Regions from separate parts of the Clavibacter sp. GW821-FHT01D01 genome, predicted to be linked through region 3. Evidence: predicted binding sites of a transcription regulator. Region 3 holds the regulator's gene; each other region holds the start of a gene.
The links. The regulator HrcA, encoded in region 3, represses chaperone genes, less so after heat shock. The targets are predictions, from matches to a motif close to TTNGCACTCGNNNNNNNCGAGTGCNAA.

Region 1 (3,268 bases), on a different contig from region 3:
TGCGCGACGGGATCCGAATCAGATGCCCTCGACCACCGCCGGATCCCTCCGGATGGGCGCGGACGGCGATGCGGCGCGACGCGCCGTGCCGAGCATGTCGATCGTGAGCAGCACGAGCGCCGCCCAGACGATCGCGAAGCCCGCCCAGCGCTCCGGCGGCATCGCCTCGTGCATCACGAAGACGCCGAACGCGAACTGCAGCAGGGGCGCGAGGTACTGCGTGAGCCCGATCACGGACAGCGGCAGGCGACCCGCCGCGAAGCCGAACAGGAGGAGCGGACCCGCGGTGACCACGCCCGTGCTCACCAGGAGGAGCGTGTGCCCGAGCGAGACGGTGCCGATCGTGAGGCCCGCCCCCGCGCCGGTGATCACGAGCATGGTCGTGGCGGCCGGCACGAGCCAGGCGGTCTCCAGCGCGAGGCCCGAGAGCGCGTCCGCCTGGCCGCTCACGCGCTTCTTGACGAGGCCGTACAGGCCGAAGGACCCGGCGAGCGCCAGGGAGACCCACGGGAGCTGCCCGTAGCCGATCGCGATGACGGCGACCGCGACGGCGCTCAGCCCGACGGCCGTCCACTGCAGCGGACGCAGGCGCTCCCGCAGGAGGACGACGCCGAGGAGCACGGTGACGATCGGGTTGATGAAGTAGCCGAGCGCGGTCTCGACGACGTGGCCCGAGAGCGTGCCGTACACGTAGACGGTCCAGTTGACGAGGATCAGGTGCCCCGCGAGCCCGAGGCCCAGGAGGATCCGCGGGCGCCGCACGATCGCGACCACGTGCGACCAGCGGCGCGCGACCGTGATGACGAGGGCGCAGACGACGAGCGAGAAGAGGATGCGCCAGCCGACGATCTCGAAGGCCCCCGCCGGCACGAGGAGGAGGAAGAAGACCGGCAGGACCCCCCACAGGCCGTAGGCGCCGACGGCGGCGAGGAGGCCGGTGCGGGTCGAGGTCTCCGGGGCGGGGTGCGTCACCTCCCGAGGCTAGCCCCGCGACCGGCGTCGGCCCGCCGGATCGGCCGCCGGACGCACGGGAGCCCGGCCGAACGCGTCGGCCGGGCTCCCGGGTGGTGCGGTGTCGCTAGACGACGAGCGTCAGCGCTCGATGACCGCGAGGACGTCGCGCGCGGAGAGGACGAGGAGGTCCTGGCCGTCGTACTTGACCTCGGTTCCGCCGTACTTGGAGTAGATGACCTTGTCGCCCACGGCGACGTCGAGCGGGACGCGGTTGCCGTTGTCGTCGATGCGGCCGGGGCCCACGGCCACGACCTCGCCCTCCTGGGGCTTCTCCTTGGCGGTGTCGGGGATGACCAGACCAGACGCTGTGGTCTGCTCGGCTTCGACCTGCTGGATGACGATGCGATCCTCGAGCGGCTTGATGGAGACCGACACGGTTGACCTCTTCCTTCGTGACTAAGGGACAAGACTGATTGGCAATCCCCGGGGGAGAGTGCCAGGTGAGATTCTACGGGCTGGGCTTGCACTCGTGCAACGCGAGTGCCAATCGGTGGGGAGCCGCTTCGGTACGGTGGGCGGATGGACCAGACCGACCTCCGCGAGGTGCTCTCCCTCGAGGGGCTCCGCCTGCTCGACAGCCTGCCCGAGCCGCGGCCGGGCGACGACGCGGTCCGGATCGTCACCGCGCTGCGCGGCGAGGGCCACTCCCCCGCGCTGGTGAGCGCCGTCCTCACGCAGTCCCGGCTGCGCGCCCGCGCCCGCGCCAAGTTCGGCGAGTTCGCCGGACGCATGCTCTTCACGGAGGCCGGGCTCGAGCAGGCGACCCGCCTGCCCGTCGCCGCGCAGCACGCCGGGCGCTTCCAGCAGGCGGGCGTGGCGCACGTCGCCGACCTCGGCTGCGGGATCGGCGGGGACGCGATGGCCATGGCGGCCATCGGGATCCGCGTCACGGCCGTCGAGCGCGACGAGGTGACCGCCGCGGTCGCCGGCTGGAACCTCGCGCCCTTCCCCGAGGCGGAGGTCGAGCAGGGCACGGCCGAGGGCTTCGACGCCGGCCACGTCGACGGCGTCTACCTCGACCCCGCGCGGCGCACCGACGGGCACTCCTCCACCCGGCGCATCTCGGACCCCGCGGCATACTCGCCGACGCTCACGCAGGCGTTCGAGCTGGCGGCGGGGCGCCCCGCGGGCATCAAGCTCGGGCCCGGCCTCGACCGCGACCTCATCCCCGACGAGGCGGAGGCGCAGTGGGTCTCCGTCGACGGGCAGGCCGTGGAGATGGGGCTGTGGTTCGGGCCCACGCGCCGCGACGGCGTGCGGCGGGCGGCGCTCGTGATCAGCGGGGCGTCGTCGTCGGAGCTCGTGTCCGCGGCCGACAGCCCGGACGCGGAGCTCGGCGAGCTGGGCGAGCACCTGTACGAGCCGGACGGCGCCGTCATCCGCGCCCGGCTCATCGGCGACCTCGCGCGCTCGCTCGACGGCCGCATGGTCGGCGAGGGCATCGCGTGGATCACGGCCGACCGGGAGCAGGCGACCCCGTTCGCGCGCGGGTTCCGCGTGCGCGAGGTGCTGCCGCTCGACGAGCAGCGGCTGCGGCGGGAGCTGCGGGCACGCGGCATCGGGACGCTGGAGATCAAGAAGCGCGGCGTCGACGTCGATCCGGCCCGGCTGCGCACGCGGCTGCAGCTGAAGGGGGACGCGTCGGCGACGCTCATCGCGACGCGCGTGGGCGGCCGGCGGGTGGCGATCCTCGCGGACCGGCACGGGGCCGTCGCGGGCTGAGGCCGGCTCCCCGCCCGGACGCGACGACGCGGCCGCCCCGAGGGGACGACCGCGTCGTGGTGGTGCGGATGGTGCGTGCGTGCCGGACGGGCTACGGCGCCGTCGGCAGCGGGGTGCCGTTGATCTCGCCGGTCTGGATCGCCGTGTTCACGAACACGACGACGACCAGCACCACGACGATGCTGACGAGGACGCCCACGATGCCGAGGATGAGGCCGGTGAGCCAGAAGCCCTTGGTGCCGGGGTTGCGCTTGCGCGCGAGGAGGCCCGTGATGATCGCCGCGATGCCCACGAAGAACGTGAGGAACCACAGCGGGAGCGACAGCACCACGGAGACGATGCCGAGCACCATCGAGGTGATGGCGAGGCCCTTCTTGGGCGCACCGCCGGGGCCGGGCTGGTAGGGCGCCGCGTAGGGCGAGCCGGATCCGGCGGCGGGAGCAGCCGGGTAGGACGGCTGGCCGGGCGCGGGCGGGAAGTCGTCGGAGGAGCGGTCCGGGTTCTGCGGATCGGTCATGGTCGTTCCTTTCGT
Region 2 (3,268 bases), on a different contig from region 3:
CCTATGGGCGGCGTCCCAGCGCGCCTCCGGGGTCAACCGTCCGCGGACCCCGTGGATTCCTTCATGCGGGGAACGCACGGCCGGGTCCACGGCGGGCAGAGGCGGGTGGCGGATGCTGCCTGGCGGCCCGCGGACACCCCGTGGAGCTGCGCGGGACGCCCAGGGGCGCGGACCTAGTATGTGGGGGATGTCGGGGAAGGAGCACGCCGTGGACCAGCGTGAGGACCGCCCCGCGAGCGCCCCCGCGGCCGACCGTCGCACCGCCCCGGAGCTCGACGAGCGGGGTCGTGCGGTGCTCGACTTCGAGCGCGACTGGACGCGTCATGCCGGTGCGAAGGAGGAGGCGATCCGCCAGGCCTTCGGCCTCTCGGCCACGCGCTACTACCAGCTGCTCGGGTCCCTGCTGGAGACCCGCCAGGCGCTCGCCTACGACCCCCTGCTCGTCGGGCGCCTCCTGCGCCTCCGAGAGTCCCGCGCCGCCGCGCGCGCGGCACGCGCCCTGCCCACCGGTCTCCCGAACCGCCCGTCCGCGCGCTGACCCCGCGCCCCACCGAGGAGACACGAGACCGCCATGCCCTCCCACGCTCCCGACCGCTTCGACGAGGTCCCCGGCGACCTGAGCCGCGTCGGCGCGCACCGCGCACCGCGCCCCCGCCGCCATCGCCTGCGGGCCTTCGGCTGGGCCGCCCTGGCGACGGGCCTGCTCGTGGGCGCCGGCGTCGTGGGCCTCTTCGTCATCGACGACCGCGTGTCCTTCACCGACATCATCCCGAGCGGGGGCTCCTCCGAGGAGGCGACGCCCACCGAGGCGCCCACCGCCGCGGCCACCGCCGTCCCCGGCATGGTCGTGACCGTGCTCAACGGGACGCGGACATCGGGCCTCTCCGCCCGCGCCGCGACGGCGCTCGAGGCGGCCGGCTGGGCCATCGGATCGCGGGTCAACGCGAGCACCAGCGACATCACGACGACGACGGTCTACTACTACGACGCCGCCGACGAGGGCGCCGCCCGGGGGCTCGTCGCCGAGCTGGGCGTGGGCGACGTCCAGCAGTCCGACCAGTTCCGGCCGCCGGAGGGCACCGCCGCCGCGCAGGCCGCCCGGCTCACCGCCGTGCTCGGCTCGGACTACGCGGCCCTCGGCTGACCCGGGCCCGGCCCCGCCCACCTCGCGCCGCAGGACGCGCTTCTCGGCGGACTCCTCCGCACCCGTGGAGGAACCCGACGGGCGTCGTCGGTCCGTGGCTATCGTGCTGCCTGGTCGCACGCCCGTCGCGTACCAGGTGCTGCGCGCCGTCCGTCCCGAGGGCGTGGCGCGGGGTCGATGCAGGGCCCCGCGGCCGACCCGGGGGTGGCGGCACCGCGCCCCCGACACCGCGCAGTCGCACATGGAGAAGCACATGGCCAACGGCACCGTGAAGTGGTTCAACGGGGAGAAGGGGTTCGGGTTCATCACCGTGGACGCCGTCGAGGGCGGCCCTGCCGCGCAGGACGTCTTCGTCCACTACTCGGCGATCGAGATGTCGGGCTACAAGGTCCTGGAGGAGGGGCAGCGCGTCGCCTTCGAGATCGGGCAGGGGTCCAAGGGCCTGCAGGCCGAGAACGTCACGACCGCCTAGCGGCATCCCCGCCACGACGACGCCGCCGCCCGACCGGGCGGCGGCGTCGCGCCGTTCCCGGGGACCGCCTCCGCCTGTGGGCGGCTCGCTTGCACTCCCGTAGGGCGAGTGCCAGAATCGTCCCTGGCACTCCCTCACGGGGAGTGCTAGACGACTGCCTTTTTCCTGACGTCCGGGAGGGACGAGAGATACACATGGCTAAGATCATCGCTTTTGACGAAGAAGCCCGCCGCGGCCTCGAGCGCGGCCTGAACATCCTGGCCGACGCGGTCCGCGTGACCCTCGGCCCGCGTGGCCGCAACGTCGTCCTGGAGAAGAAGTGGGGCGCCCCCACCATCACGAACGACGGCGTCTCCATCGCCAAGGAGATCGAGCTCGACGACCCGTTCGAGAAGATTGGCGCGGAGCTCGTCAAGGAGGTCGCCAAGAAGACCGACGACGTCGCCGGCGACGGCACGACCACCGCGACCGTCCTCGCGCAGGCCCTGGTCCGCGAGGGCCTCCGCAACGTCGCCGCGGGCGCCGACCCCATCAGCCTCAAGCGCGGCATCGAGAAGGCCGTCGCGGCCGTCACGGAGGAGCTCAAGGCCGCCGCGAAGGAGATCGAGACCAAGGAGGAGATCGCCGCCACCGCGTCCATCTCCGCCGGCGACTCCACGATCGGCGCGATCATCGCCGAGGCGATCGACAAGGTCGGCAAGGAGGGCGTCGTCACCGTCGAGGAGTCCAACACCTTCGGCACCGAGCTCGAGCTCACCGAGGGCATGCGCTTCGACAAGGGCTACCTGTCGCAGTACTTCGTGACCGACCCCGAGCGCCAGGAGGCCGTGTTCGAGGACGCGTACATCCTGATCGTCAACTCGAAGATCTCGAACATCAAGGACCTGCTGCCGATCGTCGACAAGGTCATCCAGTCGGGCAAGCAGCTCCTCATCATCGCCGAGGACGTCGACGGCGAGGCCCTGGCCACGCTCGTCGTGAACAAGATCCGCGGCATCTTCAAGTCGGTCGCCGTCAAGGCCCCCGGCTTCGGCGACCGCCGCAAGGCGCAGCTGCAGGACATCGCCATCCTCTCGGGTGGCCAGGTCATCGCCGAGGAGGTCGGCCTCAAGCTCGAGAACGTCACCCTCGACCTGCTCGGCACGGCCCGCAAGGTCGTCATCACCAAGGACGAGACCACGATCGTCGACGGCGGCGGCGACGCCACCGAGATCGCGGCCCGCGTGCAGCAGATCCGCAACGAGATCTCGAACACCGACAGCGACTACGACCGCGAGAAGCTCCAGGAGCGCCTCGCGAAGCTCGCGGGCGGCGTGGCGGTCATCAAGGCCGGCGCGGCGACCGAGGTCGAGCTCAAGGAGCGCAAGCACCGCATCGAGGACGCCGTCCGCAACGCGAAGGCCGCCGTCGAGGAGGGCATCGTCGCCGGTGGTGGCGTCGCGCTCATCCAGGCCGGCAAGCTCGCGTTCGAGAAGCTCCAGCTCGAGGGCGACGAGGCGACGGGCGCGAACATCGTCCGCGTCGCGGTCGACGCTCCGCTCAAGCAGATCGCCCTCAACGCGGGCCTCGAGCCCGGCGTCGTGGCCGAGCGCGTCCGCAACCTCCCCTCGGGTCACGGCCTCAACGCCGCCACGGGCGAGTACGTCGACATG
Region 3 (3,268 bases):
CAGCAACTGGGCCCGCGATGGCCGCCGCAGCCGGCACAACCTGGCCTACTGGCAGGGGCACGACTGGTGGGGCGTCGGCCCGGGCGCGCACAGCCACGTCGGCGGCGTGCGCTGGTGGAACGTGAAGCACCCGGCCGCGTACGCGGACCGCGTGCTCGCGGGCGCCTCGCCGGGCGCCGGCCGCGAGTCGCTCGACGACGCGACGCGCGAGGTGGAGCGCGTCCTCCTCGGCGCCCGCATCCGGGACGGGCTCGCGATCCCCACGCTCACCGCCGAGGGCCGTCGTCAGGTCGCGGGACTCATCGCCGACGGGCTCGTGGACCCCCGTGCCGCGCTCGCGGGCACGCTGGTCCTGACCCTGCCGGGGCGCCTGCTGGCCGACGCCGTCGTGCGGCGGCTCCTCGAGGACTGAGCGGGCGGCGCGCCGGTCCCACGGCCGGTCCGCCGTCCGTCGGCTCGGCTCAGAGGACGACCGCGCCGACCTCGTCGCCGGACTCGCGCTCCAGGTCGCTCCGCTCCACGCAGAACTCGTTGCCCTCGGGGTCGGCGAGCACCACCCAGCCGCTGCCGTCGGCGTTCCGGCGGTCGGCGACGAGCGCGGCGCCGAGCGCGATCACGCGCTCGACCTCCTCGTCGCGCGTCCGGTCGTCGGGCGCGAGGTCCAGGTGCACGCGGTTCTTGGCGGTCTTCGGCGCGTCGGAGCGCTGCAGGATGATGCCGAGGCCCGAGACGGCGTCGCCGAGCCAGGCCGCGTCCTCGCCGGGTCGGTTGGGCTCGTCGGGGTCCTCCGCGAAGCCGGTCACGCCGGCCCAGAACAGGGAGAGCGCGTGCGGGTCGCGGCAGTCGATGGCGACGTGCCGGATCCTCGCGCTCATCGGCGACCGCCTACTTGATCCACCGGATGTTGAGCGGGTAGCGGTACGGACGGCCGCTCTGGACGCGGACGCCGCCGATGATCGCGAAGACGATGTTGACGACGACCACCGCGAAGATCACGAGGCCCAGCAGCACGCTGATGAGGATGCCGAGGATCGGGATGACCACGAAGATCGCCTGGAGGACGTTGAGGATGACGAGCGCGCCGACCACGTTGATGGTCCAGTTGGTCGCCTCCTTGCCCTCCTGGTCGGTGAAGCGGCCGCGCTCGCGGAACACGAGCCACACGATGAAGGACGGCACGACGAGGATCGCGAGGAAGTGCGTGAGCGACGCCCACAGCCGGTCCTCGCTCGGGGTGAGCGGGGCGGGAGCGCCGTAGGGGTGCGGGTCGGGTGCGGTCATCGCCGGGTGCCTCTCGGTGCGCGCGTCCGCCGGACGGCCGGCGGATCGCGGTGGATCGTGGATGGGCCGGGCAGGACCTGGCCTCCTCACGGTACCGCCGTCGACGCGCGACCGGCAATGCCGGGCACGCGGATCCAGGCGGTACGATTGGCAGTCAGAACCGACGAGTGCCAGGAGGGAGCCGCCATGGTCTCGGAACGCGGGCTCGACGTCCTCCGGGTGATCGTGCAGGACTACGTGTCCTCGCGCGAGCCCGTGGGCTCCAAGTCCATCGTGGAGCGCCATGCCTTCGGCGTCTCGGCCGCCACCATCCGCAACGACATGGCACTCCTCGAGGAGGAGGAGCTGATCGCGGCGCCGCACACGTCGTCGGGCCGTGTCCCCACCGACAAGGGCTACCGCCTCTTCGTCGACCAGCTCGCGGACGTGCGTCCGCTCACGCCGGCGCAGCGGCAGGCGATCCACGTCTTCCTCGGCCAGTCCGTCGACCTCGACGACGTGCTCGCGCGCACCGTGCGCCTCCTCGCGCAGCTCACCAACCAGGTCGCGCTCGTGCAGTACCCGTCGCTCGCCACCAGCCACGTCAAGCACGTCGAGCTCGTGGCGCTCTCCGCGACCCGCGTGCTCACGGTGCTCATCACGGACACCGGCCGCGTCGAGCAGCGCGTCGTCGAGCTCGCGGGCGACCCGGACGACGCCTTCCTCGCGGTGATGCGCACGCGCATCAACCAGGCCGTGGGCGGCCTCGGGCTCGCGGAGGCGGCGACGCGGCTGGAGACGCTCTCCGACGAGGTGGAGCCCGACCAGCGCGCGGCCGCGTCGGTCCTCGCCGGCACCCTCGTGGAGCAGGTGCTCGCCAACCGGCAGGAGCGGCTGCTGCTCGCCGGGTCCGCGAACCTGGCCCGCACCGAGCGGGACTTCCCCGGCAGCATCTCGCCCGTCCTCGAGGCCATCGAGGAGCAGGTGGTGCTGCTGCGCCTGCTCGGCGAGATGGAGGCCGACCAGCACGGCGTCTCCGTGAGCATCGGCCGCGAGAACGCGCCGTTCGGCCTCGGCGAGACCAGCGTGCTCACCAGCGGCTACAGCTCCTCCGGCGGCGTTCTCGCGCGCCTCGGCGTGCTGGGGCCGACCCGCATGGACTACTCCACCAACATGGCGTCGGTGCGCGCGGTCGCGCGCTACCTCTCGCGCCTGCTCGAGGAGCGGTGACGTCCGCACGCCGGCGCACCGCCCCTGTTCCCCACGACCATCACCACCGAAGGGCCCCACGTGGCTGACCACTACGAAGTACTCGGCGTGAGCCGCGAGGCGACGCCAGAGGAGATCAAGAAGGCGTACCGCAAGCAGGCGCGCCAGCTCCACCCGGACGTCAACGACGCCCCCGACGCGGCCGAGCGCTTCAAGCTCGTCACGCACGCCTACGACGTGCTGTCGGATCCGCAGCAGCGCCAGCAGTACGACCTCGGCCCGCAGGCCGGCTTCGGCGGCGGCGGCCAGGGCTTCGGCGGCTTCGGGGACATCTTCGAGACCTTCTTCGGCGGCCAGCAGGGCGGCGGCGGACGGGGTCCGCGCTCCCGGCAGGAGCGGGGCCAGGACGCGCTGCTGCGCGTGGAGGTCGAGCTCGACGAGGTCATCTTCGGCGTGCACCGCGACCTCGAGGTCGACACGGCCGTGGTCTGCGACACCTGCCAGGGCTCGTGCGCGCAGCCCGGCACGAGCGCCGTCACGTGCGACATCTGCCGCGGGTCGGGCAGCATCCAGCGCCAGGTGCGGTCCCTCCTCGGCAACGTCATGACGTCGAGCCCCTGCGGCACCTGCCGGGGCTACGGCACCGTCATCTCGCACCCGTGCCCCACCTGCCAGGGACAGGGCCGCGTCCGCGCGCGCCGCACCGTGCCGGTGGACATCCCGGCCGGCGTCGACACCGGCCTCCGCCTGCAGATGCCGGGCTCCGGCGAGGTCGGCCCGGCGGGCGGCCCGAACGGCG

Region 1: the regulator HrcA is predicted to act here: its motif matches at 1,475-1,501, upstream of groES (co-chaperone GroES).
Region 2: the regulator HrcA is predicted to act here: its motif matches at 1,740-1,766, upstream of groL (chaperonin GroEL).

Annotation. Positions count from the first base shown of each region.
Region 1 covers NZ_JBWKXC010000001.1:695,543-698,810, reverse strand. The annotation lists gene rarD (EamA family transporter RarD) at 19-972, opposite strand; gene groES (co-chaperone GroES) at 1,093-1,389, opposite strand; gene AC07VC_RS03575 (class I SAM-dependent methyltransferase) at 1,534-2,736, shown strand; gene AC07VC_RS03570 (DUF4190 domain-containing protein) at 2,828-3,253, opposite strand.
Region 2 covers NZ_JBWKXC010000006.1:71,577-74,844, forward strand. The annotation lists gene AC07VC_RS09720 (DUF3263 domain-containing protein) at 209-538, shown strand; gene AC07VC_RS09725 (LytR C-terminal domain-containing protein) at 572-1,144, shown strand; gene AC07VC_RS09730 (cold-shock protein) at 1,398-1,616, shown strand; gene groL (chaperonin GroEL) at 1,811-3,268, shown strand, end outside.
Region 3 covers NZ_JBWKXC010000005.1:78,289-81,556, forward strand. The annotation lists gene hemW (radical SAM family heme chaperone HemW) at 1-412, shown strand, start outside; gene AC07VC_RS08660 (VOC family protein) at 462-875, opposite strand; gene AC07VC_RS08665 (DUF4870 domain-containing protein) at 886-1,281, opposite strand; gene hrcA (heat-inducible transcriptional repressor HrcA) at 1,468-2,490, shown strand; gene dnaJ (molecular chaperone DnaJ) at 2,551-3,268, shown strand, end outside.